DNA from 3 places in the Microbacterium betulae genome. Region 2 is predicted to be linked to each of the others. Evidence: predicted binding sites of a transcription regulator. Region 2 holds the regulator's gene; each other region holds the start of a gene.
What was found. Region 2 encodes LexA, which represses DNA repair genes until DNA is damaged. Its sites were predicted from a motif close to TCGAACANNTGTTCGA; they were not measured.

Region 1: a site for LexA is predicted at 4,595-4,610, ahead of uvrA (excinuclease ABC subunit UvrA). Genes of this name have one in related genera too.
Region 3: a site for LexA is predicted at 2,652-2,667, ahead of N8K70_RS14990 (Rv2578c family radical SAM protein). Genes of this name have one in related genera too.

The regions. Positions count from the first base shown of each region.
Region 1 covers NZ_CP118157.1:2,146,271-2,155,736, reverse strand. Annotated here, with positions in the region: gene N8K70_RS10205 (LamB/YcsF family protein) at 1-695, shown strand, start outside; gene N8K70_RS10200 (5-oxoprolinase subunit B/C family protein) at 754-2,433, shown strand; gene uvrB (excinuclease ABC subunit UvrB) at 2,443-4,530, shown strand; gene uvrA (excinuclease ABC subunit UvrA) at 4,640-7,528, shown strand; gene uvrC (excinuclease ABC subunit UvrC) at 7,530-9,466, shown strand, end outside.
Region 2 covers NZ_CP118157.1:2,426,659-2,436,124, reverse strand. Annotated here, with positions in the region: gene N8K70_RS11555 (S9 family peptidase) at 1-952, opposite strand, end outside; gene N8K70_RS11550 (methylenetetrahydrofolate reductase) at 1,179-2,186, shown strand; gene metE (5-methyltetrahydropteroyltriglutamate--homocysteine S-methyltransferase) at 2,183-4,498, shown strand; gene lexA (transcriptional repressor LexA) at 4,562-5,245, opposite strand; gene N8K70_RS11535 (LysM peptidoglycan-binding domain-containing protein) at 5,496-5,849, shown strand; gene N8K70_RS11530 (histidinol-phosphate transaminase) at 5,882-6,961, shown strand; gene hisB (imidazoleglycerol-phosphate dehydratase HisB) at 7,005-7,604, shown strand; gene hisH (imidazole glycerol phosphate synthase subunit HisH) at 7,601-8,254, shown strand; gene priA (bifunctional 1-(5-phosphoribosyl)-5-((5-phosphoribosylamino)methylideneamino)imidazole-4-carboxamide isomerase/phosphoribosylanthranilate isomerase PriA) at 8,338-9,084, shown strand; gene N8K70_RS11510 (SseB family protein) at 9,068-9,466, shown strand, end outside.
Region 3 covers NZ_CP118157.1:3,158,999-3,168,464, reverse strand. Annotated here, with positions in the region: gene N8K70_RS14995 (MMPL family transporter) at 1-1,496, opposite strand, end outside; gene N8K70_RS14990 (Rv2578c family radical SAM protein) at 1,583-2,644, opposite strand; gene N8K70_RS14985 (M15 family metallopeptidase) at 2,751-3,743, shown strand; gene N8K70_RS14980 (siderophore-interacting protein) at 3,760-4,593, opposite strand; gene N8K70_RS14975 (energy-coupling factor transporter transmembrane component T) at 4,666-5,475, opposite strand; gene N8K70_RS14970 (ABC transporter ATP-binding protein) at 5,499-7,265, opposite strand; gene N8K70_RS14965 (ECF transporter S component) at 7,322-7,888, opposite strand; gene N8K70_RS14960 (GNAT family N-acetyltransferase) at 7,952-8,290, opposite strand; gene recQ (DNA helicase RecQ) at 8,397-9,466, shown strand, end outside.

The DNA.
Region 1 (9,466 bases), 280 kb from region 2:
ACGACGCCATGCTGCGCGTCGTCACGAGCGCGAACGTCTCGTGCGGCGTCCACGCCGGGACGGCCGACGGGATCCGCGCGACGCTCGCCGCGGCCGTAGCGCGCGGCGTCGCGATCGGCGCCCATCCGAGCTATCGCGATCGCGAGGGATTCGGACGGCGGATGCTCGACGTCGACTCCCCGACGCTGCAGGCGGATGTCGAGGAGCAGATCGGCCTCCTGCGGGACCTCGCGGCGGCGGCCGGCGCGCGGCTCGCGTACGTCAAGCCGCATGGCGCGCTCTACAACGCGATCGTGCACGACGAACGCCAGGCGCGCGACGTCGTGGCGGCGGTCCGGGCCGTCGACCCCTCGCTCGCGCTGCTCGCGCTGCCGGGCGGCGTCGTCCAGGGCGTCGCGGCGCACGCCGGTCTGAGGATCGTGACCGAGGCGTTCGCGGACCGGGCGTATCTCCCCTCGGGCGGGCTCGTGCCGCGAGCGGAGACGGGCGCGGTCCTCCACGACCCGGACGTCGTCTCGCGACGGATGGCGCGGCTCGCGCAGGAGGGCGTCGTGGACGCGATCGACGGCTCGGACGTCGCGGTGCGTGCCGACTCGATCTGCGTGCACGGCGACAGCCCGGGAGCCGTCGCGATGGCCGCCGCCGTCCGCCGGCGGCTCGAGGCGGAGGGGATCCCGCTCACCGCGTTCGCGTGATGCGCCGGCGCCGCGCGCGAACGGGCAGAATGGGAGGCCCGACGGAACGGAGGCCCGCGTGCGGCGTGTGCTCACGGCTTCCGATCGCGCCCTGCTCGTCGAGGAGAAGGACCTCGACGCGACGATGCGCCTTCATGCGGCGCTGGCGGCGGCGGGTCTCGCCGGCGTGACGGAGCTCGTGCCGGCCGCCCGGACGGTGCTCGTGCGCTTCGATCCGCTGCGCACGACCGCATCGGCGCTCCGTCGGGCGCTCGAGGCGATCCCGCTCGCGGAACGGGACCCTGCCGCGGCGTCCGACGTCGTGATCGGCGTCCGCTACGGCGGCGAGGACCTGGCCGACGTCGCGGCCGATCTCGGCGTCACGGCGGAGGAGCTCGTCGCGCGCCACGCCGCCGCCACCTGGCGTGTGGCGTTCACCGGCTTCGCCCCGGGGTTCGGCTACCTCGTCGGCGACGACCCGCTCTTCGACGTGCCCCGCCGGGCCTCCCCGCGCACGAGCGTCCCGCCCGGGTCCGTGGCGCTCGCGGGTCCGTACTCCGGCGTCTATCCGCGTGCGAGCCCGGGCGGGTGGCGGCTGATCGGCCGCACCGACGCGGTCCTCTGGGATCTCGAGCGCGACCCTCCGGCGCTTCTCGTGCCCGGCGCCGTCGTGCGGTTCGCGGACGTCGCACGCCCGGCGGGATCGCAGGGCGACCGGCTCCGACGCGGAGCGGGCCTGCCCGCGACGCCGTCCCGAGCGTCGCAGAGCGTCCGGCCGCCGGCTGCGCGGGAGCCGCTCGACATGCCCGGCGACCGCGGCACGCGGTACGCGGTCGAGGTCGTCAGCCCGGGCCTGCGGCTCCTCGTGCAGGATCTCGGTCGGCCCGGCGCCGCGCACCTCGGCGTGTCCGCGTCGGGCGCCGCCGACCGCGCCGCGCTGCGGGCGGCGAACCGCGCGGTCGGCAACGGCCCGGGGGCGCCGGCGTTCGAACTGCTCGGCGGGGGCGCGGTGCTGCGCTTCCGCGGCGGCGGCGTCGCGGCGATCCGCGGGGCGGCGGCGGATGCGACGGTGCGCCATCGCGACGGCGCCGAGACGCCCGTGGCGAACGGCGGTCCGATCGCCGTCGACGACGGGGACGAGCTGACGATCGGGTACGCGTCCCGGGGCGTGCGCGCGGTCGTCGCGATCCGCGGCGGCCTCGCGCTCACTCCCGCGCTCGGCAGCCTCGCCACGGACACGCTCGGCGACATCGGCTCGCGCGAGATCGGAGGCCGTGCGCTCCGGCCCGGCGACGTCGTGCCGCTGCACGGCCCGTCCTCCGTCTCGGGCGCCGTCGTCCCGTTCGAGCCGCCGGCCCTCCCGCTGCCCGCGCCGGGCGGCCTCGTGACGCTCCGCATCACGCTCGGGCCGCGCGACGACTGGTTCGCCGACGAGGCCGTCCGCCTCCTGCTCGTCCAGGAATGGGAGGTCACGCCGCGCTCCGACCGCGTCGGGATCCGCCTTCGGGGCGCGGCTCCGCTGGAACGCGCCGTCGGAGGCGAGCTGCCGAGCGAGGGGACGGTGACCGGCTCGCTGCAGGTGCCGCCCCGGGGCCAGCCGGTGCTCTTCCTGCCCGATCGGCCGGTGACGGGCGGGTATCCCGTCATCGGAGCCGTCGTGGACGCCGACCTCGATCTCGCCGGCCAGCTCGCTCCGGGGATGCGCGTCCGCTTCCGGACGGACGGGGACGCCGGCCCCGATGTCGGCGCCCCCTCCTAGGGTGGAAGCATGCAGACGACACGGAGCGTGCGCCCCTTCGAGGTGGTCAGCGAGTACATGCCCAGCGGCGACCAGCCCAAGGCCATCGCCGAGCTCGCCGGCCGCATCAACGCGGGCGAGACGGACGTCGTGCTGCTCGGCGCGACGGGCACGGGCAAGTCCGCGACGACGGCGTGGCTCGTGGAGCAGGTCCAGCGCCCCACGCTCGTGCTCGCGCACAACAAGACGCTCGCCGCCCAGCTCGCGAACGAGTTCCGCGACCTCATGCCCCACAACGCCGTGGAGTACTTCGTCTCGTACTACGACTACTACCAGCCCGAGGCGTACGTCCCCCAGACCGACACCTTCATCGAGAAGGACTCGTCGATCAACTCCGAGGTCGAGCGGCTGCGGCACTCGACGACGAACTCGCTCCTCAGCCGCCGCGACGTCGTCGTGGTGAGCACCGTGTCGTGCATCTACGGCCTCGGGTCGCCCGAGGAGTACCTGCGGGCCCTCGTCGCGCTGCAGGTGGGGGAGCGCTACGACCGCGACGCGATCATCCGCCAGTTCGTGGCGATGCAGTACAACCGGAACGACGTCGACTTCTCGCGCGGCAACTTCCGCGTGCGCGGCGACACGATCGAGATCATCCCCGTCTACGAGGAGTTCGCCATCCGCATCGAGCTCTTCGGAGACGAGATCGAGGCGCTGTACAAGCTGCATTCGCTCACGGGCGAGGTCATCGAGCGGATGGACGCGGTCGCGATCTTCCCCGCGACGCACTACGCGGCCGGCACCGACACGGTGCAGCGGGCGATCAAGACCATCGAGGAGGAGCTCGCCGAGCGCCTGCAGGAGTTCGAGCGCCAGGGCAAGCTCCTCGAGGCGCAGCGGCTGAGGATGCGCACGACCTTCGACCTCGAGATGCTGCAGCAGCTCGGCTTCTGCTCGGGCATCGAGAACTACTCGCGTCATCTCGACGGACGCGAGGCGGGCGAGCCGCCGCACACGCTGCTCGACTTCTTCCCCGACGACTTCCTCCTCGTGATCGACGAGTCGCACGTGACCGTTCCGCAGATCGGGGCCATGTACGAGGGCGACGCGTCGCGCAAGCGCACCCTCGTCGAGCACGGCTTCCGGCTCCCGAGCGCCATGGACAACAGGCCCCTGCGATGGGACGAGTTCAAGCAGCGCATCGGCCAGACGGTGTACCTCTCGGCGACCCCCGGGAAGTACGAGATGGGCATCGCCGACGGCGTCGTCGAGCAGATCATCCGGCCGACCGGCCTCGTCGATCCCGAGATCGTCGTCAAGCCCTCGAAGGGCCAGATCGACGACCTGCTCGAGCAGATCCGCCTGCGGGTGGAGCGCGACGAGCGCGTGCTCGTCACGACGCTGACGAAGAAGATGTCGGAGGAGCTCACCGACTTCCTCGGCGAGCACGGAGTGCGCGTGCGCTACCTCCACTCCGACGTCGACACGCTGCGTCGCGTCGAGCTGCTCACGGAGCTGCGCCAGGGGGTCTACGACGTGCTCGTCGGCATCAACCTGCTGCGCGAGGGGCTCGATCTGCCGGAGGTGTCGCTCGTGGCGATCCTCGACGCCGACAAGGAGGGCTTCCTGCGCTCGGGGACCTCGCTCATCCAGACGATCGGACGCGCGGCGCGCAACGTCGCCGGCCAGGTGCACATGTACGCCGACAACATGACCGACTCGATGCGAGGCGCGATCGAGGAGACCGAGCGTCGTCGTGAGATCCAGATCGCCTACAACCGCGAGCACGGCGTCGACCCCCAGCCGCTGCGCAAGAGGATCGCCGACATCACGGACTCCCTGGTGCGCGAGGAGGCCGACACGGCGAGCCTGCTCTCACAGCGCGATGCCGCCCGCAACAAGTCCGGCAAGGGCAAGGGGAAGGCGCCGACGCCCCTGCGCAGGCACGAGGGCATCGCCGCGGAGGGCGCGAACCAGCTGGAGGGGACGATCGCCGATCTCACCCAGCAGATGCTCGTGGCCGCCGAGGAGCTGAAGTTCGAGCTCGCCGCGCGCCTCCGCGACGAGGTGCAGGATCTGAAGCGCGAGCTCCGGCAGATGGAGAAGGCCGGCCACGCGTAGGGCCGTCGCCCGTCGCCTCCGCGGTCTCCCGCGCGCGGATCTTCGAATCCGCTGGGCGAAATGGTCGAACAAACGTCCAGATGTCCGCGACCCTCCCTAGGATTGATCCGTGCCCATCATCCCTGTCGCCTCGCCCGGAAAGATCAGTGTCCGCGGTGCCCGCGTGCACAATCTCAAGAACGTCGACCTCGACATCCCCCGCGACTCCCTCGTCGTGTTCACCGGCCTGTCCGGCTCGGGGAAGTCGAGCCTCGCTTTCGACACGATCTTCGCGGAGGGCCAGCGCCGCTACGTCGAGTCCCTCAGCGCGTACGCGCGCCAGTTCCTGGGCCAGGTCGACCGTCCCGACGTCGACCTCATCGAGGGGCTGAGCCCGGCGGTCTCCATCGACCAGAAGTCGACGAACCGCAACCCGCGCTCGACGGTCGGCACGATCACCGAGATCTACGACTACCTGCGTCTGTTGTGGGCGCGCATCGGCGTGCCGCACTGCCCCGAGTGCGGCGCGAGGATCCAGCGTCAGACGGTCCAGCAGATCGCCGACCGGCTCATGACGTTGGAGGACGGAACGCGCTACCAGATCGTCGCGCCCGTCGTCTCGCAGAAGAAGGGCGAGTTCGTCGACCTCTTCCAGGAGCTCGCGGCGAAGGGCTACTCCCGTGCGATCGTGGACGGCGACCTCGTGCAGCTCGCCGAGCCGCCGACGCTCAAGAAGTCGTACAAGCACGACATCGCGGTCGTCGTCGACCGGCTCGTCGCGCGCGGCGACATCCTCGGGCGCGTGACCGATTCCGTCGAGACGGCTCTGGGCCTGGCGGGCGGCGTGCTCCAGGTGAACTTCGTCGACGAGGAGGGCGACGACGCCTGGCAGTCGTTCTCCGAGCGGCTCGCGTGCCCCAACGGGCACCCGATCCAGCTGACCGAGATCGAGCCTCGCACCTTCTCGTTCAACGCGCCGTTCGGCGCGTGCCCCGCGTGCTCCGGCCTCGGGACGCGGATGTCCGTCGACGTCGAGCTCATGCTCGGAGACGAGGACCTCTCGATCCGCGAGGGCGTCATCGTGCCGTGGACGACGCAGGGCAAGGGCCTCTTCCAGTACTACGAGCGCCTGCTCGAGGGACTCGCGGACGAGATGGCCTTCTCGCTCGACACGCCGTGGCGGGCGCTGCCGCAGATCGTGCGCGAGTCGATCCTCCACGGACAGGACTACAAGGTCAACGTGCGCTTCAAGAACCGCTGGGGGCGCGAGGTGCGCTATGCGAGCGGATTCGAGGGCGTCGTGCCCTACATCGAGCGCCAGTACGCGCAGGCCGAGACGGACACGACGCGCGCGCGATGGGCCGAGTACCTGCGCGAGGTGCCGTGCCCCGTGTGCGACGGCGCCCGGCTGAAGCCCGAGGTGCTCGCGGTCAAGGTCGACGGCCGCTCCATCGCCGAGACCGCGGAGCTCAGCCTCGAGGACACCTTCTCGATGATGAACGACGTCGTGCTGAGCGACCGCGAGCAGCAGATCGCCGCGCAGATCCTGCGCGAGATCCGCGTCCGCCTCGAGTTCCTCATCCGGGTCGGCCTCAACTACCTCACGCTGAGCCGCGCCGCCGGCTCGCTCTCGGGCGGCGAGGCCCAGCGCATCCGCCTCGCGACGCAGATCGGCACGGGCCTCACGGGCGTCCTCTACGTGCTCGACGAGCCGTCGATCGGCCTGCACCAGCGCGACAACCGCCGGCTCATCGAGACGCTCGTCGCCCTGCGCGACCTCGGCAACACGCTCGTCGTCGTCGAGCACGACGAGGAGACGATCGAGGCCTCCGACTGGGTCGTCGACATCGGGCCGCGCGCGGGCGTCGAGGGCGGCGAGGTCATCCACTCGGGCCCGTTCGAGGCGCTCGTGGGAGACGAGCGCTCGCTCACGGGCGACTTCCTGTCCGGACGCCGCACGATCGAGACGCCGAGGAAGCGCCGCAGGATCGACAAAAAGCGCATGCTCTCCGTCGTGGGCGCTCGCGCCAACAACCTCCGCAACGTCACGGCGGACTTCCCGCTGGGCGTGTTCACGGCGGTCACCGGCGTGAGCGGGTCCGGCAAGTCGACGCTCGTGAACGACATCCTCTACGAGGTGCTCGCGCAGCGCCTCAACGGCGCCCGGACCGTGCCGGGGAAGCACACGCGCGTGACGGGGCTCGAGCACCTCGACAAGGTCGTGCACGTCGACCAGGCGCCCATCGGCCGCACGCCGCGGTCGAACCCCGCCACCTATACGGGCGTGTTCGACCGCATCCGCAATCTCTTCGCCGACACGCCCGAGGCCAAGGTGCGCGGCTACAAGGCCGGGCGCTTCAGCTTCAACGTCAAGGGGGGCCGCTGCGAGGCGTGCTCGGGCGACGGCACGCTGAAGATCGAGATGAACTTCCTCCCCGACGTGTACGTGGACTGCGAGGTGTGCCACGGCAAGCGGTACAACCGCGACACGCTGCAGGTGCACTACAAGGGCAAGAACATCGCCGAGGTCCTCGAGATGTCCATCGCCGAGGCCGAGGAGTTCTTCGAGCCCATCCAGGCCATCCACCGCTACATGAAGACCCTCGTCGACGTCGGTCTCGGCTACGTGCGGCTCGGCCAGGCGGCGACGACGCTCTCCGGCGGCGAGGCGCAGCGCGTCAAGCTCGCGACGGAGCTTCAGAAGCGCAGCAACGGCCGCTCCGTCTACGTGCTGGACGAGCCGACGACCGGCCTGCACTTCGAGGACGTCCGCAAGCTGCTGGAGGTGCTGGGAGGGCTCGTCGAGAAGGGCAACAGCGTCATCGTCATCGAGCACAACCTCGACGTCATCAAGTCGGCCGACTGGGTCGTCGACCTGGGCCCGGAGGGCGGGTCGGGCGGCGGCACGATCGTCGCAGCGGGCACGCCCGAGCAGGTCGCGAAGGTCGAGGAGAGCCACACCGGCGCGTTCCTCGCCGAGGTCCTCGGGACGGCCGAACGGCGTCGCAAGGCCAGCTGAGATGGCCGACCAGCTTCCCTACAAGCCGAAGGCGGGGGAGATCCCCACCAATCCGGGGGTCTACCGTTTCCGCGACGCCCGAGGGCGGGTGCTCTACGTCGGCAAGGCGAAGAACCTCCGCCAGCGACTGTCGAACTACTTCGCTCCGCTGCACACGCTGCACGAGCGGACGAGGCGGATGGTGACGACGGCCTCGTCGGTCGAGTGGACGGTCGTGCCGACCGACGTCGACTCGCTGCAGCTCGAGTACCAGTGGATCAAGGAGTTCGATCCGCCGTTCAACGTCCGCTACAAGGACGACAAGTCGTACCCGTTCCTCGCGATCACGCTGGCGGACGAGGCGCCGCGCGTCATGGTGACGCGCAACCGCCGCATCCCGGGGGCGAAGTACTTCGGGCCGTACCCGAAGGTGTGGGCGGTGCGCGACACGATCGACCTCATGATCAAGGTGTTCCCCATCCGCACCTGCAGCGACGCCTCCTACAAGCGGGCCATGCAGACGGGCAGACCGTGCTTCCCCGGCCAGATCGGCAAATGCGGCGGGCCCTGCTCGCACCGGGTGACGATCGCCGAGCACCGCGCGATCGTCGACGACTTCATCGCGTTCATGAACGGCGGCGACGAGCGCTTCACGCGCGAGCTCACGGCGCGGATGAGGGAGGCGGCCGCGGCGATGGACTACGAGCAGGCCGCGCTCTACCGAGACCGGCTCGCGTCGATCGACGCCGTGCTGAGCAAGAGCGCGCTCGTGCTGCCGGACGACGTCGACGCCGACCTCTTCGGCGTCGCCGAGGACGAGCTCTCCGCCGCCGTGCACCAGTTCGTCATCCGCGGAGGACGGGTGCGCGGCGTGCACTCGACGACCATCGACAAGGAGCTCGACATCTCCGGGCCCGACCTCGTCGACCGGATCCTGCAACGCGCCTACGGCGACGCGACGGCCGCGGACGTGCCGCTCCGGGTGCTCGTGCCGGTCCTGCCTCCCGATGCGTCCCAGGTCGAGGAGTGGCTCGCCGCGAAGCGCGGAAGGCGCGTCGAGGTGCTCGTCGCGCAGCGCGGCCAGCGGGCGGAGCTCATGCGCAACGCCACGCTCAACGCGCAGCAGGCGCTCCTGCGGCACAAGACCCGCCGTACGAGCGATTACGCCGCCCGGTCGCAGGCGCTCGGCGACCTCCAGGAGGCGCTGGGGATGGAAGAGGCGCCGCTGCGGATCGAGTGCTACGACATCTCCCACCTGCAGGGCACGAACGTGGTCGCGTCGATGGTGGTCTTCGAGGACGGGCTCCCTCGCAAGGACCAGTATCGCTCGTTCTCGATCGCCGAGACGACGGACGACACCGACTCGATGCATCAGGTGCTGACGCGGCGCCTCGCGCACCTCGACCGGCCCGAGGAGACCGAGCCCGATGCGGCCGACGTCGCCACGAGCGACGCCGACGGCGTCGTGACGGCACCTGCCAGGCGGCGCCGCTTCGCCTACCCGCCTCAGCTGCTCGTCGTCGACGGCGGTCAGCCGCAGGTCGCCGCGGCCGCGCGCGCGCTGCGCGAGTCGGGACACGACGAGATCGCCCTGTGCGGCATCGCGAAGCGCCTCGAGGAGCTGTGGCTGCCGGGGGAGGACTATCCGGTCATCCTCCCGCGGGCGTCGGAGGCCCTCTATCTCGTGCAGCGGCTGCGCGACGAGGCGCATCGCTTCGCCATCACCCACCAGCGCCGCCGCCGGGGCCGCGACATCCGCACCGTGCTCAGCGAGGTCCCCGGCCTGGGCGACGCGCGCATCCGTGCCCTGCTGCGTCACTTCGGCTCCGTCGCCGCGCTCCGCGAGGGCACGATCGCGCAGATCGAGGAGCTCCCCGGCATCGGCCCCAAGCTCGCGGCGACGGTCTTCGAGCACCTGCACCGCGACGATCCGGTGTCACGGGAGCCCGCCGTCGGCAC
Region 2 (9,466 bases):
CGAGGAGCACGAGCCGGGACCGTCCGTCGGTCTCCACCGCGACGATGCGGCCGTCCTCGAGCGGTGCGTACCATCGGGTCCCGAGGTTCCACAGCGCGCCGCCCGTGTCGGCGTCGGCGACGTGGACGGGGGCGATCGACGTCTCCCCACGCGCTCCCCGCGTCGCCCGGCTCAGGTTCCAGCGCGAGGGCGCCCCGGCGGCCTCGCCGATGGGCGGGTCGGACACGAACAGCAGCTCGCCGTCGCCCGTCCACTCGGGCTGCAGGGCGGAGACGTCCGCCCCTCCGGCGGCGCCCCGGCCTCCGGCGACGACGCTCCATTCCGCCACCCGGCCGGATGCGTCGATGCGCCCCACGCGGAGCTCCGTCGCGTCCCAGGGCATGTCGGGATGGTCCCAGGCGATCCAGGCGAGGCGGTCGCCGCGCGGCGCGGGGTACGCGACGAAGTCGCTTCCGGCGACGACGCTGAGGACGGCGGACGCGTCGTCCTGCGCGCTGCCGTCGAGGGGCACGACGACGATGTCGCGCGGCGGGACGGGCGACCCGTCGTGCGTCTCGCGGACGGCCCAGAGCCGGCCGTCCGCGAGGACGAGGTCGCCGAAGCCCATGCCGCCGGATGCGGGGGTGAGCGCACGGGGCTCGCCGCCGGGGGCGAGCGCGTACACGCGCTGGTCCGACTGCTCGACGAACAGCAGGACCCCGTCGTCGGTCGCGGTCCAGGCCCCGCCCCCGTACTCGTGGACGCGGGAACGGGCGCTCCACGGAGAGGGGAGGACGCTCTCTCCGTCGCTCGCGCGCAGCACCGCGGTGCGTCCGCGCTCGGCGGCGACGCCCTCGGCCCACCAGATGTCGTCTCCCACGAACCGGGCGTCGCCGAGCCGGGGCGAGCTGCGCGCGATGTCGGCCGCGGCGATCGGCGACGGCCAGGATCCGTACGGGAGCGTCTGCGTCATGCTCCCACGCTAGGTCACCCTGGCTTCGACACGTGAAGACGACCTCGCCGCCCCCGCGGATCCGCGGAACGACGGGCCCGGACGGCGATCCATGTGAGCGCATATGACATGCGGCGTCATAGAGTTCCCGCCCCGCGTCGCGGCGCCGCTAGCGTCGCGTGAGGTGTGTCGGGAACGCCGACGGCAGCGCGTCGCCATGGCGGCGGAGGAGCAGGGGAGGACACGGATGACGCCGTTCTCCTTCGAGCTGTACCCGCCGCGCACCCCTGCGCGCACGGCGGCGCTGGAGGGGACCATCCGCCGGCTCGCGGCGGCGGGCCCGGACTTCCTCTCCGTCACGTACGGCGCCGGCGGCTCCACGGGCGGCGAGTCGCTGCGCGTGCTGCGCTGGATCCGCGAGAACACCGACGTCGATCCTCTCGCCCACCTCACATGCGTCGGCAACGACTACGTCACGGCCAGCGCCCTCATCCGCGAGTTCCTGGACGCCGGGATCGAGCGCTTCCTCGCCGTGCGCGGCGACCCGCCGGCGGGCAAGGACGAGGACGACGCGTTCCTCGGAGACCTGCGCACCTCGGCGGAGCTCGTGCAGCTCATCCACCGGGTGCAGGCGGAGCGCGCGCCGTACGGCGAGACCGCGATCCCCGGCCAGCCCGACGCCGTGCGCGTCGACCCTCGCCCGCGGGCGCGCACCACCGTCGCCGCGTTCCCCAACGGCCACCCGCGCTCGCGCCATCCGAGGGAGCATCTGGACGCCCTGCTCGCCAAGCAGGCCGCGGGGGCCGATGCGGCGATCACCCAGCTGTTCTTCCACGCCGACGACTACCTGAGGTTCGTCGAGCGCGCCCGCGCCGCCGGCGTGACCATCCCGATCCTGCCCGGCGTCATGCCCGTCACGTCGCCCGCCAAGCTGCGCCGGATGCTCGAGCTGACGGGCGAGCCGCTGCCCGCCGAGCTGTCCGTCTCGCTCGAGGTCGAGCCGACGCCGGAGGGCCGGCGCGAGGTCGGCGTCGCCTACGCCGCGCGCCTCGCGCGGGACGTCCTCGCCGGCGGGGCTCCGGGCATCCACCTGTATGCGTTCAACGAGCACGAGACGGTTCTCGCCGTCCTCCGCGAGGCGGGCGTCCCGCTGCGCGAGGCGGGCGTCCCGCTGCGCGAGGGCGCCGCCGCGGACGCACCCCGGACCGACCCCCATCCGGCGTTCGCCGGATCGACGAAGGAGACCACGCGATGACCGCCTTCCCCCATGGAACGATCCTCGGATACCCGCGCATCGGGCGCCGCCGCGAGCTCAAGCGCGCCGTGGAGACGCACTGGGCCGGCACGATCGACGAACAGGAGCTGCGCGATCGGGCGGCGGCCCTGCGCCGCGAGACGCGCGCGCGGCTCGTCTCGCTCGGGCTGGACGAGGACTCGGCCGTGCCCGAGACGTTCTCGTACTACGACCAGGTGCTCGATGCGGCCCTCGCGGTCGGCGCCCTCCCGGAGCGGTTCGCGGGTCTGCGCGAGACCGACGGCACGATCGGGCTCGCCGCCGAGTTCGCGGCCGCCCGCGGCGACGGGGAGCAGCCGCCGCTCGAGATGACGAAGTGGTTCGACACCAACTACCACTACCTCGTGCCGGAGATCGGCCCCGGAACCGTCTTCTCGGCGCAGCCGGCGCGCTATGCCGGCCTCGTCGCGGAGGCCGCGGCCGACGGGCTCGTCACGCGCCCCGTCGTGGTCGGCCCCGTCACGCTGCTCGCGCTCGCGAAGCCCGACGACGACGCCCCGGAGGGCTTCCGTCCGCTCGACCGTCTCGACGACCTGATCCCGGTCTACCGGGAGATCCTCGCGGCCCTGCGCGCGGCCGGCGCCGAATGGGTGCAGCTCGACGAGCCGGCTCTCGTGAGCGAGACGCTCGACGTCGCCCCCGGCGAGGTCGCCGCTGCCGCCGCCCGCGCCTATGCCGTGCTTGGCGCGGCCGAGGACCGCCCGTCCCTCCTCGTCGCCGCGCCCTACGGGGCTCCGAGCGCGGAGGGATGGGAGGCGCTGGCCGCCGCCCCCGTCGAGGCGATCGCCCTCGACCTCGTGCGCGGCGGAGTCCCCTCCACGGCCGACGGCGTCGCCGGCAAGACGATCGTCGCCGGCGTGATCGACGCGCGCAACGTCTGGCGCGGTGACCTCGACCGTGCCTGGGCGCGTCTCGACCAGGTCCGCCGGCTCGGCGCCGCCGAGGTCGTCGTGGGCACGTCGAACTCGCTGCAGCACGTGCCGCACGACGTCGACGACGAGCCCGACCTCGACCCGCGCCTGAAGACGTGGCTCGCGTTCGCCGACCAGAAGATCGGCCAGATCGCCGTGCTCGCGCGCGGGCTGCGCGAAGGCCGCGACGCCGTCGAGCCCGAGATCGCGGCGGCGGCGGCGGCGCTCGCGGACCGCCGCTCCGCGCCCGGCGTGCACGACGATCGCGTGCGGGCCCGCACCGCGGCGCTCGCCGACGCCGACTTCGAGCGCGGGCCGGTCGCCGATCGCGTCGCCTCCCAGCGGAGGGCGCTCGGCCTTCCGCCGTTGCCGACGACGACCATCGGGTCGTTCCCCCAGACCGGTGACATCCGCCGCGCCCGCGCCGCCCACGACCGGGGCGAGCTCGGAACCGACGCCTACGAGCAGGTGTTGCGGGACGAGATCGAACGCGTCATCCGTCTGCAGGAGGAGCTCGGCCTCGACGTCCTCGTGCACGGCGAGCCCGAGCGCAACGACATGGTGCAGTACTTCGCGGAGAACCTCGACGGCTTCGCCGTCACGCGCAACGGATGGGTGCAGTCGTACGGCTCGCGCGCCACGAGACCGTCGATCCTGTGGGGCGACGTGTCGCGCCCTGCGCCCATCACGGTCCGCTGGACCACGTATGCGCAGTCGCTCACGCCGAAGCCCGTCAAGGGCATGCTCACGGGGCCCGTGACCATCCTCGCCTGGTCGTTCGTGCGAGACGACCAGCCGCTGGGAGACACCGCCCGCCAGGTCGCTCTCGCGCTCCGGGACGAGATCGGCGACCTCGAGGACGCGGGCGTGGGCATCATCCAGGTCGACGAGCCCGCGCTGCGCGAGCTGCTCCCGCTGCGGGCCGACGAGCGCGACGCCTATCTCGAGTGGTCGGTCGGCGCCTTCCGGCTCGCGACGGCGGACGCCGCCGCGGCGACGCAGGTCCACACCCACCTCTGCTACTCGGAGTTCGGCACCGTGCTGGAGGCGATCTCGGCGCTCGACGCCGACGTGACCTCCATCGAGGCGGCGCGCAGCCGCGACGAGCTCTTCGACGCGCTGTCGGGCTACGAGCGCGGCATCGGTCCCGGGGTGTGGGACATCCACTCGCCGCGCGTGCCGAGCGCCGAGGAGATCGCGGGCCGCATCGACCGCGCCGTGAGCGTCGTCGACGTCGACCGCGTCTGGATCAACCCCGACTGCGGGCTGAAGACGCGCCGGTACGAGGAGACGGTCGCCTCCCTCGCCAACCTGGTGGCCGCGGCCGGAGAGGCCCGCGAGACGCTCCTCGCGCGCGTCTGACGCGCCGAGGACGGCGAGAGGGGCGGGAGCCGACGGCTCCCGCCCCTCTCGCGCGTCGGGGACTCAGACGGCGCGCAGGATGGCCACGACCTTGCCGAGGACGACGGCCTCGTCCCCGAGGATGGGCTCGAACGCCGAGTTGCGCGGCAGCAGCCAGGTGTGGCCGTCGCGCTGCCGGAAGGTCTTGACGGTCGCCTCGCCGTCGATCATCGCGGCGACGATGTCGCCGTTCTCGGCGGTCGCCTGCGAGCGCACGACGACCCAGTCGCCGTCGCAGATGGCCGCGTCGATCATCGACTCGCCGCTGACCTTGAGCATGAACAGATCGCCCTTGCCGACGAGCTGACGGGGGAGGGGGAAGACCTCCTCGACCTGCTGCTCCGCGGTGATGGGGACGCCCGCCGCGATGCGTCCGACCAGGGGCACGAGGGCGGCGTCGCCCACGCTCGGGGCGGTGTCGGCGGGATTCTCCGTGGCCGTCCCCGGCAGGTCGATGAGGACCTCCATCGCACGGGTCTTGCCCGGATCGCGCCGCAGATAGCCGCTGAGCTCGAGCTGTCCGAGCTGATGCGTGACGCTCGAGAGCGACTTGAGGCCGACGGCGTCGCCGATCTCGCGCATGCTCGGCGGATAGCCGTTGCTCTGGATCGAACGCTGGATGACCTCGAGGATGGCCAGCTGCTTGTCGCTCAGGCTCTTCCGCCGCCGCGTCCGCGGCCTGCCGTCCAGCGTCTCCGCATCCGTCATGTCCATGCTCCTTCGCTGCCCCGCTCGAATGTCGGTGGTGCGTGATGTCGTTGTCCCGTCAAGGAGACGGTATCGGATCCGTGCGCAGTTTCGGGAGATTTGTTCGAGCGTGTCCCCGATCGGCTCGAATACGGTTCGAAGAGAAATCTTGACACGCCCCGAGTTCGAAGATAGGTTCGGAACATCGCTTCGGGTTCGTCTCTCCGGCCGAGACGGCGGACCCGAGGCGTTCCCACGGAAGGAGCCCGACATGAGCACGATCAGCATCGCCCAGGCACCCGCCACGCGTCTGCGCATCACCGCGCGCGGTCGCCGCGTCCTCACGGCTCTCGCGGCGGCGCCGCTCGTCGCGGCGATCGGGATCGGCGCGCTGAGCGGAGGGGCGGCCCTCGCATCGCGGGATGCCGGAGCGCCCGCAGGCACGTTCGACACGGTGACGGTCATGGCGGGCGACACCCTGTGGGGCATCGCCGAGGAGGTCGCGCCCGGCGCCGACCCCCGCGACGTCGTGGACGAGATCGCCCGTCTCAACCAGCTCTCCGGCAGCGGCGTCGTCGCGGGCCAGCAGCTCGCCATCCCGGCGGAGTACTCCGCCGGCGAATAGCGGGCGCCGTCGCGAGCCTTAGCATGGGTGGGGTGACCGTCTCCCTCGATGACCTCCCGTTGCGCGAAGACCTTCGCGGACAGCAGCCGTACGGCGCTCCGCAGGCTCCGCTCCCCGTCGCCCTGAACGTCAACGAGAACACGCACCCCGTTCCGGACGAGGTCGCAGACGACATCGCCGATTCGGTCGCCGTCGCGCTGCGCGATGTGAACAGGTATCCCGACAGGGAGTTCACGGCGCTCCGCGAGGGCTTCGCCGAGTACCTCGGCCACGGCGTGCAGCCCGAGCAGGTGTGGGCGGCCAACGGCTCGAACGAGGTGCTGCAGCACGTGCTCCAGGCGTTCGGCGGCCCCGGCCGCACCGCGTTCGGCTTCGCCCCCACCTACTCGATGTACACGCTGCTCACGCGCGGCGTCGGCTCCGCCTTCCTGTCGGGCGAGCGCGGACCGGGCTTCACCCTCACCGCCGAGAGCGCCGCCGACCAGGTCGCCGCCGCGGATTCCGACGTCGTCTTCCTCTGCGCGCCCAACAACCCCACGGGCACGCCGCTCGAGAACGACGTCGTCGAGGCGGTCTACGACGCGACGGACGGCATCGTGATCGTCGACGAGGCCTATCGCGAGTTCGCACCCCGCGACACCCCCTCGGCCCTGCAGCTGCTGCAGGGCCGGCCGAGGCTGGTCGTCTCGCGGACGATGAGCAAGGCGTTCGCCTTCGCCGGCGCGCGCGTGGGCTACCTCGCGGCCGACCCGGCCCTCGTCGACGCCCTGCGTCTCGTCCGCCTCCCGTATCACCTGAGCGCGCTGACGCAGGCCGCGGCGTCGGCCGCCCTGCGTCACGCGGACACGATGCTGGCGATGGTCGACGACATCGTCGAGCAGCGCGAGCGCATCTCCGCGACGCTCGAGGCGCTCGGCTACACGGTGTACCCGACCTGGTCGAACTTCGTCCTCTTCGGCGGAGTCGCCGATCCCCGGGCGACGTGGCAGGCGCTGTACGACCGAGGCGTCCTCATCCGCGACATCGGCATCCCCGGCCACCTGCGGGTCACGGCGGGCACGGAGGACGAGACGAGCGCCTTCCTCGACGCGCTCGCCGAGATCGGCCGCTGACGCGGGCCGGAGCGCTCCGCGCTGTCGCGGTTAGAATCACGTCATGACCCGAACCGCGCGCCGCACCCGTTCCACGAGCGAGTCGACGATCGAGCTCGAGCTCGATCTCGACGGCACGGGGAAGAGCAGCGTCGACACGAGCGTGCCCTTCTTCGACCACCTGCTCACGGCGTTCGCGAAGCACTCGCTGACCGACCTCACCGTGAAGGCGACGGGCGACACCCGCATCGACGCGCACCACACGGTCGAGGACACCGCGATCGTGCTCGGCCAGGCCATCCGCGAGGCCCTGGGCGACAAGTCCGGCATCTCGCGCTACGGCGACGCGCTCGTCCCGCTCGACGAGGCGCTGGCTCAGGCGGTCGTCGACGTCTCCGGCCGCCCGTACCTCGTGCACGCGGGCGAGCCCGTCGGGTTCGAGCTGCACCTCATCGGCGGCCACTTCACCGGCTCGCTCGTGCGGCACACCTTCGAGGCGATCGCGTTCAACGCGGGCCTCACGGTGCACGTCCGCGTGCTGGACGGGCGAGACCCCCACCACATCGCCGAGGCCGAGTACAAGGCGTTCGCGCGCGCGTTCCGCCAGGCCAAGGCGCTCGACCCGTTCGTCGACGGCGTCCCGTCGACCAAGGGGACGCTGTGACCGGCGGGCGTCCGAGCGTCGCCGTCCTCGACTACGGATCGGGCAACGTCCACTCCGCCGTGAAGGCGCTCGAGGCGGCGGGGGCGGATGTCCGGCTCACGCGCGATCGCGCGGTCGTGCTCGACGCCGACGGGCTGCTCGTCCCGGGTGTCGGAGCCTTCCAGGCGGTCATGGACCAGCTGCGCGCGATCGGGGGCGGCGAGCTCATCGAGCGCCGTCTCGCCGGCGGCCGGCCCGTGCTGGGCATCTGCGTCGGGATGCAGGTGCTGTTCGAACGGGGCATCGAGCGAGGCGTGGAGACGGAGGGCCTCGGCGAGTGGCCGGGCACGGTGGCTCACCTCGACGCCCCCGTCGTCCCGCACATGGGCTGGAACACGGTGGACGCGGGCGAGGGCTCGCGCCTCTTCCGCGGCCTCGAGGGCGAGCGGTTCTACTTCGTGCACTCGTACGCGGCGCAGCAGTGGGATCTCGAGGTGCACCCCCCGTTCCCGCAGCCCGCCGTGACGTGGGCCACCCATGGGACGCCGTTCCTCGCGGCGGTCGAGAACGGGCCGCTCGCGGCGACGCAGTTCCACCCCGAGAAGTCGGGCGAGGCGGGCATCCGGCTCCTCCGCAACTGGGTCGACGGTCTCGGCCGCGCCGCCGCCTGAGCGTCGAGTTGGAGTCGAGGACGAGACCGGTCTAGTCTCTTGACTCGTGCGTCGGCGGGAAATGCCTGCGAGCACGAGGTGATATGAACGATTTCGCGTCCACTCCCGCACTCACGCTGCTGCCCGCCGTCGACGTCGCAGACGGCAAGGCCGTCCGACTGACGCAGGGCGAGGCCGGCTCCGCCACGAGCTACGGCGACCCCTTGGAGGCCGCCGACAGCTGGAAGAGCCAGGGCGCGGACTGGATCCACCTCGTCGACCTCGATGCGGCGTTCGGCCGCGGCTCCAACGCGGCGGTCCTGCGCAAGGTCATCAAGCACGTGAGGGGCGTCAACGTCGAGCTGTCCGGCGGCATCCGCGACGACGACTCGCTCGAGGCGGCGCTCGACAGCGGCGCGCAGCGCATCAACCTCGGCACGGCCGCGCTCGAGAACCCGGAGTGGACCGCATCCGTGATCAGCCGCTACGGCGACTCCGTGGCCGTGGGCCTCGACGTGCGCGGCACGACGCTCGCCGCGCGGGGATGGACGGAGGAGGGCGGCGACCTCTGGGACGTCCTCGAGCGTCTCGAGGAGGCCGGCTGCAGCCGCTACGTCGTCACGGACGTCACGAAGGACGGCACGCTGCGCGGCCCGAACCTCGAGCTGCTGCGCGAGATGACCGCCCGCACCCCCAAGCCCGTCGTCGCATCGGGCGGCGTGTCCAGCCTCGACGACATCGTGGCGCTACGCGATCTGGTCCCGCTCGGCGTCGAGGGCGCCATCGTGGGCAAGGCCCTGTACTCGGGCGCGTTCACGCTCGCCGAGGCGCTGGATGTCGCCGGATACTGACGGCTCCGGAGACTCCGCCGGCGTCCCCTGGGCGGGGCGCCGGTTCCACCCGAACCCGAGCGCGGGCGACGACGGCTCCGCAGACCCGCGCCTCTGGGCGGCGCTGACCGCGTTCCGCTCGGGTGAGGGGGCGCAGCGGGACGTCGTGGACGCGCTGCGCGCGGCGCGTGTGCTCGTGCCGCTCCTCGCGGAGCGGGGTGACGAGGGCATCGGCGCGCACGGTCTCCCCGTCGACAAGACGCAGGAGCTCTCGATCGTGACGGTCGCCGCGCCGGACGGGCGGAAGGTGCTCCCGCTCTTCTCGTGCGTCGAGACGCTGACGGCGTGGGACGCGAGCGCGCGCCCGATCCCGGTGGCCGGCACGCGCGCGGCGCTCGCGGCG
Region 3 (9,466 bases), 730 kb from region 2:
GGTGCCGGGGCGCCGGGCGCCCCGAAGCCGGTGATGCCGTCCTCGGTCACGGGGGCCGTGCCGCTGTCGGTGTCGGCCGAGACGGCGACGCCGTCGATCCCGTCGTCGGCGAGCAGCACGTCCGCGGCCGTCTGCAGCCGGTCCTCGGCGACGATCACGTAGACGGGGCTGCCCGAGCCGGCGGCGAAGTGCTCGCCGAGCACGTCCTGGCCGTCCCGCGCCTCGGAGGCGCCGAGGACGAGATCCGACTGCGAGACGCCGGACGCCTGGAGCTGGGTGACCCCCACTGCTCCGACCGCGAGGACGAGTGTCGTCGTGATCCAGATGACACGGGGCCGTCGGCGGATGGCTCGGGCCGCGCGGGCCCACACGCCGCGCGTCGGCGCCGCACCGGCCGTGTTCGGCGCGTAGACCGGGCGACGCGGCCAGAAGGACGCGCGACCGAACACGTACAGCAGCGCGGGCAGCAGCGTGAGCGCGGAGAGCATCGCGAAGACGATGCCGATCGCGGCGACGGGGCCGAGGGTGCTGTTGGACTTCAGGTCGCTCAGCAGCAGGCAGAGGAGGCCGGCGATGACGGTGCCGCCGGAGGCCGAGATCGGCTCGGCCGCGCCGCGCAGCGCCCTCGTCGACGCGGTCCAGCGTCTCTCGCTGCGGATGAGCTCGTCGCGGTAGCGCGAGACGTAGAGGAGCGAGTAGTCGGTCGCCGCTCCGATCACGAGGATGAAGAGGATCCCCTGCGTCTGCCCGCTGAGGAGCAGGATCCCGGCCTTCGCGAGCCACCACACCGTGAGGAGCGCGACGCACAGCGCGAACAGGCTGGTCGCGAGCACCGCGAGCGGCAGCAGCAGCGAGCGGTAGACGATCACGAGGATGACGAGGACGGCCGTGAGGGCGACGAGCAGGAGGATGCCGTCGATGCCCGCGAAGGCGTCGAGGAGGTCGTTCGAGAATCCCGCGGGACCCGTGATGTGCACCTCGACGCCCGCGGGCAGTCCGTCGCGCAGCGTCTCGCCGAGAGCCGCGATCGTGTCCCCGAGGTCGGCCTCCGAGGAGATCGGCACGAAGGACTGCACGGCGAGGCCGTCGTCGGAGGGGAGGGCGGGCGAGACCTCGTCGACGCCGTCGATGCCGGCCGCGGCGTCCACGCGCTCGCCGATCGCCGCGATCTGGTCGTCCGTCAGCACCGCCTCGGAGGAGAAGACGACGACGGCGGGGATGGCGTCGCCGTCGGTGAAGTCCGCCAGCCGTCCCTGCACGGCGGTGGCGTCGGCGCTCTCGGGCAGATACGCCGTCTGGTCGTTCGAGGAGACCTCTCCCACCTTGCCGAAGTACGGCCCGCCGACCGACGCCGCCGCGAGCCAGACGAGGATGAGCACGGCCGGCAGGACGATGCGCAGCCATCGGGGCGCACGGGGAGCGTCCGGGTCCGCCGGCCGTACCGTCTGCACCCGCTCCGCATGGGGGAGATCGGACAGCGCGTGGCGAGGGGGCATGGATGGGGCTCCAGACGTGAAGGGAGGTCGCTGGAGAGGCTAGCAAGCCGCGTGACGAGCCGCGTTCACGGCGGCGACGCCGGGGATCAGAACAGCATGGCGTCCGCGGCGCGCGCCCCTCGTGTCTCGACGATGCGCGCCGGTGCCGCGCGTGCCGGGCGACGCGCACGATCGCGCGCCGGCTCGTCCTCCGCGCGCCCGTCGAGGCGGTGCCGACGGATGAGGGGTCGGATCCTCTCGGCGAGCCAGGTCCGATAGCCGCCCGGGGCCTCGACCGAGGCGCCGGGATAGAGCCCCCGGTACGCCGCGACGAGCTCCGGATGCTCGCGCTGCAGCCACTGCTGGAACCACGGCTTGACGCCGGGCCGCAGATGCAGCGCGCCATAGACCACGCGTGAGGCGCCGGCTGCCCGGATGCGCCCGAGCGCGTCGTCGAGCGCTTCGACGGAATCCGTGAGGCGAGGGACGATCGGCATCATGAACACCTGCACCGGGAAGCCGAGATCCGCTGCGGCCCGGACGGTGTCGAGGCGGGCGCGGGCGGTCGGGGTCCCGGGCTCGATCGCCTGCTGCAGGCCGTCGTCGAAGACGGCGATCGACATCGCGATCGAGACGTCGACCTCCGAACGCAGCTCGGCGAGCAGCGGCAGATCGCGTCGCAGCAGCGTGCCCTTCGTGAGGATCGAGAACGGCGTGCCCGATTCCGCGAGCGCGGTCGCGATCCCCGGCATGAGCGCGTAGCGCCCCTCGGCGCGCTGGTAGGGGTCGGTGTTGGTGCCGAGGGCGACGTGCTCGCGCTGCCAACTCGGCCGGGCGAGCTCGCGCCGCAGCACCTCGGCGATGTTGACCTTCACGACGATCTGCGAGTCGAAGTCGCGCCCCGCGTCCATCTCGAGGTACTCGTGCGTCCCGCGGGCGAAGCAGTAGACGCAGGCATGGCTGCAGCCCCGGTAGGGGTTGATCGTCCAGTCGAACGGCATGGAGCTGGGGCCGGGGACGCGGTTGAGCGCCGACTTGGCGGCGACCTCGTGGAACGTCATGCCGGCGAACTCCGGCGTCGTGACGGCCCGCACGAGCCCGTCGAGGCGATCGAGCCCCGGCAGGGCGTCGTCGTCGACCTCGCCGATCCGCTGCCCCTGCCATCTCATCCGTCCATAGAACAGAGATACGAATCTTGTGTCAAGTCTGATGCGTATCTATCTTCGATGCGGAGCGTCGGCCGAGCGTCGGGATCGCATCCGGGACAATGGGGGGATGACGAGCGGGCGCCATGCATCGCGCCGGGGCGCCGTCGCGAGGCACGCGGCGGGATGGCCGCGGACGGGTCGGGCGCTCGTCGTGCTCGCGGGCGTCGCCGGCGTGGCGGCCGCGTGCGTGCTGGCCGGAGCGTGGACGGTGGGCCACGATGCGCCCTCGAGTCACGCGGCTCAGCGTTCGCAGGAGACCGAGGCGCCGTCCGGGGACGCCGACCGGCCGGGCGGGATCGATGCGCTCCCCGTGCCGCGGTTCGAGGCCGTCGCCGCGGAGGACCCGTGTGCGTCCGACGAGGTCGCGTCCGCGCAGGAGGCCGGCGACCCCGCTGCCGTCATCGCCGCGTTCGGCGGCGCCGAGGGCTTCCGGCTGGCCGCGTCCCAGGGGGCGGAGTGCGTCCGGCTCGACGACCCGGGCTGGGCGTGGGTCGTGGTCAACAAGCAGCGGCCGCTGGACCCCATCGACCACGCGCCCGCCGTCGTCGTGCCCGAGCGCACGCGCAGCCTCGTCGGCGGCGGGCTCCGGCAGGACGCGGCCGCGGCGCTCGACGCGCTCGTCGCGGACGCCGCCGAGGCGGGCGCGGGCGTCGTCGCGCTGCAGAGCGGATACCGCTCGTACGCCACGCAGGTCAGCACCTTCGACGGCCAGCTCGGCGCGCTGGGCGAGGCCGGCGCGGAGGCGATCTCGGCGCGGCCGGGGTTCAGCGAGCATCAGCTCGGCCTCGCCGCGGACGTGGTCGCCTGCTCGACGGGAGGATGCGGCACGATCTACGAGACCGCCGGAACCGCGCAGGGCGACTGGCTCGTCGAGAACGCCTGGCGCCACGGCTGGATCGTCCGCTACGAGGAGGGCCGTACGCCGGTCACGGGCTACGCCCCCGAGCCCTGGCATCTGCGCTACATCGGCGTCGAGCTCGCCGAGGCATATCACGCGGGCGGCTTCCACACGCTCGAGGAGTTCTTCGGGCTGCCGGACGCCCCCGACTACGCCGGCTGAGCGCCGCGCCGCGCCGTCATCCCGTCGCGCCGAGGCGCCAGTAGCCGCAGAAGTCGACATCCGTCTTGGCGACGCCGCGCTCGTTCACGAGGAGGCGCCGGGCGCCCGTGGCCAGCTGCTGCTCGCCGGCGGCGAACGCGTGGAATCCGCCGTCCGGCAGCGCGGCGGCGTCGAGCGCCGCGAGCGCGGCGGCTCCCGGTCGTGCGCGCGCGTCGTCGCGGACGACCCATCGCACCTCGACGCCGTCCGGACGGGCGAACTCCAGGGCGTCCTCCGCGGAGGGAACCTCCACGATCGCGATCCCCGCGGCATCCGAGGGGAGCGACGCGCAGATCCCGGCCACGGCGGGGAGACCCGTCTCGTCGGAGACGAGCACGACGCGACGCGTTCCGCGCCCGGGGTCGAAGAAGAGACCCTCGTCGATGATCGCGACGTCCTCGCCGGCCTCGACCTCGAGGGCCCAGGTCGGCGCAGGCCCCATTGTCCCGTCGGGAGCGGAGTGGACGACGAAGTCGACGTCGATCTCGGCGCCGCGGGAGCCGTCGGCGGGCCGGTGGGCGCGCACGGTGTAGTTGCGCATCGCGGGGCGCATGCCCTCGGGGATGCGCAGGAACTTCAGATAGCCGAGCATCCTGTTCGCCTTGGGCGGCACGCGTTCGAGCCCGGCCTCTCCGCGGACGGGGAGGAAGAGGCGGAACCACTGGTCGAAGCCCATCGGACGGAAGCGGTCGACGTCGCCCCCGCCGAGCGTCACGCGCAGCCAGTGCGGGGAGAGCCGCTCCGTGCGCTGGACGGTGAGCCGCAGGAGGTCCTGCGTCTCGGACTTCACGCGGCGGTGTGCACCGGCCATGGTCGGGCCCTTCTCTCGGAACGGGGATGGCTCTCGGAACGGGGTTGGCTCTCGGAACGGGGTTGGCGGAGGTCACCCGAAGGGGCGGGTGGCCGTGAACAGCAGGGCGGTGACCGCCCAGAGCAGCAGGAGGAAGACGGTGTCGCGCGGGCGCCACGGGACGACGTGGCGCTCCGTGCGGGTGGGATGCGCGCCGAACGCGCGGGCGTCCATCGCGAGGGCGACGCGCTCGGCATGGCGGATGGCGCCCGCGAGCAGCGGGACGATGTAGCCGAAGCCGCGCCGGAGGGCGGAGACGGGCCCCCGGCCGCCGTGATGCCCGCGCACGCGGTGAGCGGCTCGGATGACGTCGAGCTCGTGGCGGAATCGGGGCACGAAGCGATAGGCGGCCAGTGCGCTGTAGCCGACGCGATAGGGCAGGTGCAGGGTGCGGATGGCCGAGCGCACGAGGGCGGGCCCCTCGGTCGTCGCGCCGCCGACGAGAGCCAGCGCGAGCAGCGCACCGAGCCGGAGCCCCGTCGCGAGCCCCGTCTCGAGGGCGCCTGCGTGCAGCCGCCAGCCGCCGAGCTCGAGCAGCACGGGAGTGTCGGCGACGCGGGACGCATCGGCCCACAGGGTGAAGCCCGCGCCGATGGCGACGACCGTCACGGGGAGCGCGACGCCGAGCATCGTCGCGGTGGCGCGGGTGAGGCGGGCTCCTGCGAGGACGACGGCGTACGACAGCAGCAGGAAGACGAGCGGGGTCGCGATGTCGCGGGTGAAGAGGACGAGCACCATCGCGGGAAGGGGCGCGGCGACCTTCGCGAGGGGGTTGATGCCGTGCAGGAACGCGCGGGGCGGGGCGGCCGGTGCCGCCGTGGCGCGCGCCGCCTTCTGGGGCACGGGGGACGCGCCGCCTCCCGCGCTCACGCGGCGACCTCCGTCTGCGCTGCGGCGATGGCGGCGGAGGCCGCGGGATGGGCCGCGAGGACCCGCTGCAGCGCGGGCAGCCGCAGGCCGGAGCGCTCGAGGAGGGGCGCGTCGGAGAACACCTCTCCCGCCGGAGCGAAGCGTGCGAGCGCGCCGTCGGCCATGACCGCGACGTGCGTGGCGTGACGGGCGGCGAGCGAGAGGTCGTGCGTGACGATCACGATCGTCGTGCCTTCGGCGTGCAGCTCGCGGAGCAGGGCCAGCAGCTCCTCGGCGCGGGCCCTGTCCTGCCCGAAGACGGGTTCGTCGAGCACGAGCACGCGCGGGCCCGTGATGAGGGCGGTGCCCACGGACAGCCGTCGCTTCTGCCCGCCGGAGAGCCGGAACGGATGCGTCTCGGCGTGGTGGGCGAGGCCGAACCGGTCGAGCATCGCGTCGACCCGCTCACGGACCTCCCCCTCGGGCGTGCGCCGGATGCGCAGGCCGTGCGCGAGCTCGTCGAAGACGGTGTGCGCCACGAACTGATGCTCGGGGTTCTGGAAGACGAAGCCGACGTGCGCGGCGATCTCGCGCGGAGAGGCGCGGCCGATGTCGATGCCGTCGATGACGACGCTCCCCCTCGGCGGGGCGACGACGCCCGCGACGGCCTGGACGAGCGTCGTCTTCCCCGCTCCGTTCGTGCCGACGACGGCCGTGAACGAGCCGCCGGGCAGGTCCAGGTCGATGTCGTGCACGAGCGCCCGCCGGAGCCGGCGGACGGTGAGTCCCCGCACCCGGATGCCGTGCTGCCCGGCGGGGGCCTCCCCCTCGCCGGAGCCGGAGCCGGAGCCGGATGCCGGGGGCGTGCCGGGCGACGGCGCCGCGTCGTCCGCGGCGTCGTCCGCGCCGCGGCCCGCGGCGGTCGGCTGCGCGCCGAGAGCCGAGGCGAGCTCGTCGGGGGTGAGGGGAAGGGGGTCCATCCGCCAGCCCGCCGCGCGCAGCCGCCGGGCGGCGAGCAGCGTCGACGGCAGCCAGACGCCGAGCCGTTCGAGCGTGTCCACCTCGTCGCGCAGCACCGCGCGCGCGGGGCCGTCGAACGCGAGCCGGCCGTCCCCGTCGATCACGACGACGCGCGTCGCGAGCGCGACCGCCGTGTCGAGGTTGTGCTCGACGAGCACGACGGCGCGGTCGCCTCCGGCGACGACGTCGCGCAGCGCGGCGTAGACGTCGTCGATCCCGACGGGGTCGAGGTTCGCCGTCGGCTCGTCGAGCACGAGGACGGGCGAGCCGGTCGCCAGCGCGCACGCGATCGCGAGCCGCTGGCGTCCGCCGCCGGAGAGCGCGTCCGGATCGTCGTCGCGGCGCTCCCACAGCCCCATCCGCCGCAGCGCCGCCTCGCCGCGCGACAGGACCTCGTCGACGGGCAGGAGGAGGTTCTCGAGTGCGAAGGCGACCTCGTCGAGCACGGATCCCGTGACGATCTGGGCATCCGGGTCCTGGAAGACCATGCCGACGCGCGTGCTGAGCTCTGCGGGCGTGCTCGCGCGGGTGTCGATGCCGCCGACCTCGACGGTCCCGTCGAGGTCGGCGTCGACCGCGTGCGGGATGAGGCCGTCGAGCGTGAGCGTGAGGGTCGACTTGCCCGAGCCGCTCGGGCCGAGCACGAGGACGACCTCGCCGGCGTGGACGTCGAACGAGACGTCCGCGGGTGCCGGACGGTCGGAGCCGACGTGGGTGACGCCGACGCCGCTCACGCGCAGGAGCAGCGTCTTGTCAGAGGTCATCCCTCTAACTTAGCTTCGCCTTACCCGCGTGGGATCACGGTGCGGACGAGAGGCGCTCACCGAGTGCGGGAGGGGTGTCGCCTCGGCGCGGCGACGCCGGCACGTCGCAGGCCGGCTCCCACGGCCAGTCCGACGAGGGTCCATGCGACGGGTCCGAGCAGGGAGAGGACGATGTAGCTGATCTGAGCCCACAGCGGCAGCGCGGCGATGTCGGCGGCGACCGCGACGACGAGGGCGATGAACGCGCCGATGACGACGCCGGAGATGAGGAACCGCCACCAGCTCCACGTGCGGTACCGGAAGAGGGCCGCGATGCCCTCCTGGAGACCCCCGAACAGCAGCGCCGTCCCGAGGAACTGCGGCGTGTACGGAGGGGCCACGGCGCAGCTGACGAGCGCGGCGAGCAGGTGCGCCAGGAGGGCGACCCAGGGGCGGCGCAGCAGCTCCTGCGCGATCACCCCCGGCAGCACGTGCACGCCGAGGATGAAGCCGTAGATGATGGGCGCCCCGGCGAGCACGGGGACGACGAGCCAGCCCTCGATGCCGCCCAGGATGCCGGTCGCGACCCCGATCGCGGCGCAGACGAGCAGGACGCGTGTGGGGATGGCGGGCGCGCGGGTCACAGAGGACAGCCTAAGTCGTGCGGGCGCCGTGGCTGCCGGAGCGCTGCCCGGCGCCGGCTCGCGTCAGCTGGACTGCTCTCCCGGGGTCGCCGCGTCGTGGGGCGTGCCGTGGGGCCACTGCACGATCGCGCCGGCGACCTCGTTCTGCTTGAGGTAGGAGGCGACGAACGGGCACAGCGGGACGATCACGTCGCCGCGGCGGGCGACGTCCGACAGTGCCTCCGATGTGAGCACGTCGCCGTAGCCGCGGTCGCGGAACGCGGGGTCGACGACCGTGTGCGTGAAGCGGACCCGTCCCTCTCCCTGCTCGAACTCCGCGAAGCCGGCCAGGGCGTCCGCCTCGGCGTCGTGCAGCTCGTACCGGCTCAGCTCGTCGTTCCGGGTCACCGTGAGGTTGCTCATGGGGAGCTCCTTCCGTCCCGTCCCACGGTAGGTCAGTTGACGCCGCCGTGGGCCGCCCCTCTCCACAGGACGGCGTCGTGTCGGCGCGGTTCCGTAGAATCGACGCATGCCCGCGACTCCCCGGAACGACCCCCAGGGCGATCCGTGGATCGTCGCGCGCATCCCGGACGACGACAGCTGGGGCCCCACGGACGATCCGTATGGCGACGTGCCGCCCGACGACGGAGCGGCTCCGGACGGAGGCTGGGAGCCGCCGGTCGAGCGGCCGCGCACGGCCCCCGCCCCGGTCGAGCGTCCGGTGTCCGCGCCGTCCCGTTTCCCGTCGGCGCTCGACGCGCTGCGCACCGTCTACGGCTTCGAGGCGTTCCGCGGCGATCAGGCGGCGATCGTCGATCAGGTGATCTCCGGCGGGGACGCCGTCGTGCTGATGCCCACGGGCGGCGGCAAGAGCGTCTGCTACCAGGTCCCGGCGCTCGTGCGCGAGGGGACCGGGCTCGTCGTGTCGCCGCTCATCGCGCTCATGCACGACCAGGTCGACGCGCTCGTGGCGAACGGCGTGCGTGCGGCGTACCTGAACTCCACGCAGACGGCCGCGGAGCGTGCGGGCGTCGAGCGCGCGTACCTCGCGGGCGAGCTCGACCTGCTGTACGTCGCCCCCGAGCGACTGAACGGCGAGCAGACGCTGCGCCTGCTCGAACGGGGCGCGCTCAGCGTGATCGCGATCGACGAGGCGCACTGCGTCAGCCAGTGGGGCCACGACTTCCGTCCCGACTACCTCGCGCTCGGCGGCCTCGCCGAGCGCTTCCCCGGCGTGCCGCGGCTGGCGCTCACCGCCACGGCGACCCGCGAGACGCACCGCGAGATCACCGAGCGCCTGCGGCTTCCCGAGGCGAGGCACTTCGTCGCGAGCTTCGACCGCCCGAACATCCGCTACCGCATCGAGCCGAAGGCGGAGCCGCGCAAGCAGCTGCTGCAGTTCATCCGCGCGCAGCCCGAGGGGTCGGCGGGCATCGTGTATGCGCTCAGCCGCAAGTCGGTCGAGCAGACCGCCGCGTACCTCGCGCAGCAGGGCATCGACGCGATCCCGTACCACGCGGGTCTCGAGGCCGGCGTGCGCGCGGCGCACCAGTCGCGCTTCCTCCGCGAGGACGGCGTCGTCGTCGTCGCCACCATCGC